Chryseolinea soli: one gene and its partner. Each later gene encodes a partner of the first gene's protein in a complex. Links are inferred from orthologs where the notes say so. Each region holds a gene or a part of one and is shown on either strand. Other genes may lie near its edges.

The links.
Region 2: the proteins of hslU (region 1) and hslV are in contact, whole or in part, in a solved structure (PDB 1G4A), measured with the Escherichia coli proteins. The link is inferred for Chryseolinea soli from one-to-one orthologs.

The regions. Positions count from the first base shown.
Region 1 is NZ_CP032382.1:359,770-363,094, forward strand. What follows is about bases 236-3,234. They hold hslU (ATP-dependent protease ATPase subunit HslU), read right to left. Parts: upstream 2,439-3,234; coding sequence 1,032-2,438; downstream 236-1,031. Other genes in these bases: D4L85_RS01295 (DUF4421 family protein), read right to left, coding at 236-950; porQ (type IX secretion system protein PorQ), read right to left, coding at 2,435-3,234. Also shown: more of D4L85_RS01295, read right to left, coding at 1-235; more of porQ, read right to left, coding at 3,235-3,325. UniProt on the Escherichia coli protein: ATPase subunit of a proteasome-like degradation complex; this subunit has chaperone activity. The binding of ATP and its subsequent hydrolysis by HslU are essential for unfolding of protein substrates subsequently hydrolyzed by HslV.
Region 2 is NZ_CP032382.1:6,496,456-6,499,627, forward strand. The notes cover bases 25-2,870. They hold hslV (ATP-dependent protease subunit HslV), read right to left. Parts: upstream 1,793-2,870; coding sequence 1,256-1,792; downstream 25-1,255. Other genes in these bases: D4L85_RS27095 (aspartate aminotransferase family protein), read left to right, coding at 25-433; D4L85_RS27100 (VOC family protein), read right to left, coding at 834-1,193; D4L85_RS27110 (pyruvate dehydrogenase complex dihydrolipoamide acetyltransferase), read right to left, coding at 1,859-2,870. Also shown: more of D4L85_RS27095, read left to right, coding at 1-24; more of D4L85_RS27110, read right to left, coding at 2,871-3,172. UniProt on the Escherichia coli protein: Protease subunit of a proteasome-like degradation complex believed to be a general protein degrading machinery. The complex has been shown to be involved in the specific degradation of heat shock induced transcription factors such as RpoH and SulA.

The DNA of each region.
Region 1 (3,325 bases):
ACGTGGTCGAACTGCGCCGTGCTGTTTTGTGTCACAAAGCTAAGCCCTCCAAAAAAACGATCGCCGCTGTAGCCCATGGCGATACGCCCCACGATGAAGGCCGAGAACTTGATATCGTTCTTTGTGCCGCCGTTCTCCAACCGGTAGTATAACCAGTTGTGTGCGGGCCCCACGGCAAGCGTTCCGTTCAAAAAGAAACCGCGCTGGATGAAGCTGTAGGTGTAGCCCGGTGCAATGGCAAACGTGGTGGACTTGATCTGTTGGATGCCCGAGTCTCCACCAAATTCAGACGCGTAGTGTTTGCCGAGAATGGCCGAGTCGCCTTGCGCCTTGAAGGAACTGATGGAAGTGAACAACAGGAACGATCCCGCGCTGTGCAGTTGCCGGTCGGCAAAGTTGTAGGCCGAGCGAAAAGAGAATTTCTTGTTGTTGAAAACATAGTTCCCGGTGAAGCCGAGGTTGCGCGTCGTGATGTCGGGACGTTGGGGATAGGGCTTGCCGGCGGGCACTTTCGCTGAAGGGTCGTCGATGTAGAAGCCGTCGTAACGCTGGTGATAGACATCCAATCCCCATTGTTTACCCAGCATGTTCAACTGGAGGTCGCGGGCTTTCGATTCGCCGTAAAGGTCTTTTTGTTTTTCATCTACCGGGATGGAGAAGGCCAGCTCGGCCGCCACTTCAAAAAGATAAACGCCAAATCCAAACCCATAGGGCCGGTTGGAGCGGTAGGCAATTTTCCGGTCACGTGCCGGCAGGTCTTCCATTTCGAAATCGAGACGGCGCTGCTTCAGTACGGGCCATACAAAAAAATGATCGGGATAGGGTTTGATGTTGATCGCCCGTATGGAATCGTATTTGCGCTGTGGAGGCACCACGGAAACTTCAGCGTCGGTTTGCGCGAAAGTGCCGTAGGCCAGACAGCAAAATAATATTCCAATCCAAAGTTTCATCTGCACACCAGGCTACCGTTCAGAAGAGAAAAAGGCTTCCTGTAGCAAACATCTGGAAAGTGATCAATGGAAGTCATGACATCAGAGAATATATTGGCTCAGGTCTTTGTTCTTCACCAGGTCGTTCAACTTGGTGCGCACCATGTCGGCATTGATGCTGATATGCGCGTTCGTGGAGATCTTGTCGGGCACGTCGAAGAGGAATTCGTTCAGCAATTTGCTCATCACCGTGTGCAGGCGTCGCGCGCCGATGTTTTCCATTTCGGTGTTGATGGCAAAGGCCGTGCTGGCAATCTCTTCGATGGCGTCGTCGGTGAACGTGACGTCTACGTCTTCTGCAGCGAAGAGCGCCTGGTATTGTTTGGTCAGTGCGTTGCGGGGTTCTTTCAGGATCCGGATGAAATCCTCTTTGGTCAGGTTATTCAATTCCACGCGGATGGGGAACCGTCCTTGCAACTCAGGGATGAGGTCCGATGGTTTTGAAATGTGGAATGCCCCTGCGGCGATGAACAGCACGTGGTCGGTTTTGATGACGCCGTGTTTGGTGTTCACCGTGCTGCCTTCCACGATGGGCAGCAGGTCGCGTTGCACGCCTTCGCGGCTCACGTCGGGTCCGCCGCCACCACCCTTTTTGCCAGAAGCGATCTTGTCGATCTCGTCGATGAAGATGATGCCGGCGTCTTCGGCGCGGTGGATAGCTTCCTCTTTCACTTCGTCCATGTCGATGAGCTTGGCGGCCTCTTCTTCCAGCAGAATGCGACGGGCTTCGGCCACGGTCACTTTCCGTTTCTTGCTTTTCTTGGGCATCATGCCGTTGATCATCTCCTGCAAGTTCATCATCGACACCTCGTCTACCATGCCGCCGCCCACCATGCCAATGTTGGGACCGGACGCGCCCTTGATGTTGATGTCGATCTTGCGGTCTTCCAATTCACCGTTTCTGATCTTCTCCCGAAAGTGCTGGCGCGTGCGCTCGTTCAACTCCACATCGCTCGTCGGTTCGCCATCGGTCACGTCGTGATTGCCCGTAGCAAATCCGGCCGACTTCGGCGACGACGATCGCATGGGCGGGATAAGTGCATCCAGGATTATTTCTTCGACGGCATTGGCCGCCTTTTCTTTCACTTCTTCTTTCTTCTTGGCTTTCACCAGGTTCACGGATTGCTCCACCAGGTCGCGCACCATGCTTTCGACGTCGCGGCCCACGTAGCCCACTTCCGTAAATTTCGAAGCCTCCACTTTCACAAAGGGAGCATCGGCGATCTTCGCCAGGCGTCGCGCAATTTCAGTTTTACCCACGCCGGTGGCTCCGATCATGAGAATATTGTTGGGAACAATTTCACCCTGGATGTCGCTCTTCACATTCATGCGGCGCCAGCGGTTGCGCAGCGCGATGGCCACGTTTCGTTTGGCCTCGTATTGGCCGATGATATATTTATCAAGTTCCTCTACGATCTGTTTCGGTGTCAAATACTTCGGATCCATCATAACTGTCTTCGCTTCATCAGTGTATCGATATTTTTGGAAAGGGTAAACGTGTACCCTGCATTGCCCACGACATAGCCGCCACGGCTAAACACAAATTCGAACGACTTTATGCGGGCAGAAAAGCCGAATGTTATCCCCGCGCCTCCGCCGGCGTTGGCCAGTTTCAGCTCCTGGTGAACGAGATAGTTATATCCCACGAGCACATTCACATTCCGGTGCAGCAGCACCTCGGCCCCAAAGGTAAGACGCCGCATGACCTTATCAAATGCACCGGGGGCCGGATCGGGAGGAACGGCATAGTCAACGTTTGTGCGGGCCAGATTGTAGCCGGTAATGGAAAAGCGCAACGGCATGTGCTCCGGTTTGAACGTTACACCCAACTGCACATCAAAGGGAAGTTTGGCGCGGCTGGTCTCCGTGTATTGCGACAGCACGGCGCCGAGGTTCTTCACCACCATGCCCACGCGCAGATCCTGTGTGGGGTGAACAAATAATCCACCGATGTCGACCATCAGCGCGCTGGCGCGATAGCCGGCAATGTTGGAGAAAGCCATTTTCAGGTTCACACCAATTCTGAAATGCGATACCTGGTGACTTTTGCTCACGGCCAGCACCGTTTCTCCCGATTTAAAATCCTGCGTAGCCTGCCCGGTAGCGTCATAGCCCTTGATGGTGCCGTAGCTCAGATGCTGCAGACCGAACGTCAGCGTTCCCCATTTTTTGAATTGGTGGGAATAGGCTGCCGACGCCTGGCCAACGCTGGCCACATAAAACTGGTAGGAGGCCGAAGCCGTTCCTGCCAGCGAATCGCTGTTCAATGCCGGGTTGCTGAAAAAGAAATTGACGTCGCGGTCGGCCAGGGATGTATTCACTCCCCCCAGGCCACC
Region 2 (3,172 bases), 6.1 Mb from region 1 along the record:
CCCCATCGGTGCGTTCGTAGCCGACAAGCCGATCATGCAATGCCTCACCCACAATCCCATGCTCGGGCACATCACCACCTTTGGCGGCAACCCTGTCTGCTGCGCCTCGGCCCTGGCCACCCTGCAGGTGATCGAAGATGAAAAACTGCTGGATACGGTCGAAGAGAAAGGAAAGCAATTTGAGTCCTTGTTACGACATCCCGCCATCAAGGAAATCCGCCGCATCGGATTGATGTTCGCCATTGATTTTGAATCCGCCGAACTTGTGTCGCGCATCGTAGAGGAGGCAAAGAAGCTGGGAATCATTTGCTACTGGTTCCTGAGTCATCCCTACAGCTTTCGCTTAGCTCCCCCGTTGACGATCACCACCGAAGAGATCGAGGCGTCTTGTAATGCGATCATAAAAGCAATCGATGTGGCCTCTGGAAATTAGAAAGCCCAAGGTACCGTGATTTTCGCCACCATTCTATGAATTTGAGGTTCCCCAGCCGATGGCGCACCATGGTCTGTAACCCATGCCCCATTTATAAAATATGCATTTCGGCGTTGCTCCGTTGTGTAAGTTTCTTGTTCGAACCCAACGCGTTCTGCCAATCCCATGCCGCCTGTTGTTGGTGGGACACCAACAACAAAGGGCTAGCACTCACCATTCGACTCGCTTACAATAAAATTGGAGCCCTAACCCTCGAAATTTTCCCAGCCCACAATTATGCCCTCCCCCGCCGTTGTTGGTGTTTTCACGACCAAAAATTTTTCAGCCACCGCTCCCATCATTAGAGTTCGCCCCACCTCTTAGTCCTGTCCTTTCACCAACAACATTTTTCGGTTACCCCTCACGTTCTAGTAACCTTCATCGGCTCAGGCCGCGCATGCCGCGGCTGATAAACCCCCAACTTACCTCCCCCCGGAAGACTCAACTCCACGAGCAGTCCCCACCCTTGGTCGTTAACGCTCCCGCAAGGCACGTTCTTCACCTTCATCTGCTGCACAAAGGCTTCGATGTCGTCTACCATCAAATAGAATTCGTGAACATTGTTTTTCTCCCCTGGATGAACCGCCAGTTCTGACGGCGGCAGTCCGAAGATGAGCCAGCCGTGGCCAACATCAACCGGGGGAAAGCCGAGGTCTTTAAAGAAGAGCTTATCAGCTTCCGGGTCTTTGCTGTAGATGATAATGTGGGCGCCGTTGATCATATCTTTTTTATTAAAGATAGCAACTGTTCAAAGCTTGATCAATACGGGGGCGTAAGGCGCTATTACAACTTTTCGATCACCAAATTGTGATTGGTATAAATACAGATATCCGCGGCAATATTCAGACTTTCCCGCACGATCTCCTCCGCGCTCAAATGCGGCGCATGTTTCCTCAAAGCCAACGCAGCCGATTGGGCATACATCGACCCCGAACCAATGGCGGCAACCTGGTTATCCGGCTCCAGCACATCGCCCGTGCCCGAGAGGATCAGGATCTCATCTTTGCTTGCCGTGATGAGCATCGCCTCGAGGCGGCGCAAGAAGCGATCGGTGCGCCAGTCTTTGGCAAGCTCGATGGCGGCGCGCTTCATATTGCCCCCAAAGGCGCTCAGCTTTTCTTCAAATCGCTCAATGAGCGTGAAGGCATCGGCGGTGGAACCGGCAAAACCTGCGAGGATCTTGCCGTCTTGCAGACGGCGGATTTTCTTGACATTGCTCTTGGCGATGGTGTTACCCATGGTGGCCTGGCCGTCGCCGCCAATGGCGACTTGTCCGTTGTGCAGAACGGCGATGATGGTGGTGGCGTGCATTTTTTCCATTCCGATAAAAACAAAAAGCCCCCGGATTTAACTCCGGGGGTGGTGATAAATTTTTTATGCGATGTCTTAAATAAGAATTCTAACGGGATCTTCCAACAGGCCTTTGAAGGTCTTGAGGAAGGCAGCTCCCACAGCGCCGTCTACGGCCCGGTGGTCGCACGACAGCGTAACCTTCATCACATTGCCCGGCACGACCTGGCCGTTCTTCACGATGGGCGTTTCCTTGATACCGCCGATTGCCATGATGCAGGCGTCGGGCGGGTTGATGATGGCGGTGAAGTCTTCCACGCCAAACATACCCAGGTTGGAAACGGTGAACGTGCTTCCCTCCCATTCGGAAGGTTGAAGTTTCTTATCGTGTGCTTTTTGAGCCAACTCCTTCACTTCTACCGCGATGTGCGACAGGGACTTGTTGTCTGCAAAGCGCACCACCGGCACCAGCAAGCCGTCTTTCACGGCCACGGCCACGCCGATGTGGATGTGACGGTTCTTGCGCATTTTGTCGCCGAGCCAGCTCACGTTCACGTCGGGATGTTGGCGCAACGCGGCGGCTACTGCCTTGATCACCATGTCGTTGAACGATATTTTCACCGGGCTGATCTCGTTGATGCTCTTGCGCGCTTCCACGGCCTTGTCCATGTTGATCTCCATGGTGACGTAGAAGTGCGGGGCGCTGAACTTGCTCTCGGCCAGGCGACGGGCAATGGCCTTGCGCATTTGCGATACCGGCACGTCTTCAAAGCTCTCTTGTCCAACCACTTGGGGAAGAACAATGGGAGCGGCAGCAGCTTGGCCGTTTTTAGCGGGAGCGCCGGTAGTAGCGGGTGCGGCAGCGGGCTTGTAGTTTTCTACGTCGCGTTTCGTGATGCGGCCGTGGTCGCCGGAACCTTCTATTTTACCAATGTCGATGCCTTTATCTTTTGCCAGTTTCTTGGCCAGCGGCGATGCTTTTACACGGCCGTTGGATGAATGGTCGGCGGAAACATCGGCCGTTTGTGCGGCGGGTTCTGCCTTCTTTTCGGCTTGACCGGCCGCAGGAGCACCTGCACCAGCACCCTTGGCTTCGTTGGCTTTCAACAACGTTTTCCAGTCGGCGTCTTTTTCGCCGATCACTGCCAGTACGCCGTTGACGGCCACGGCCTTACCAGCTTCTGCGCCGATGTACAGCAAGGTTCCTGTATTGTAGGATTCGTACTCCATAGTAGCCTTGTCGGTCTCGACTTCGGCCAGGAGCTCGCCCGTTTTTACGGCGTCGCCCACTTTCTTGTGCCAGGCGGCGATGACGCCTTCGGTCATGGTGTCGCTCATCTTGGGCATGAACACGATCTCGGCTTTGATGCCGGAAGTGTCTATGGCTGTGGCGGTTGCTGTAGCAGCCGG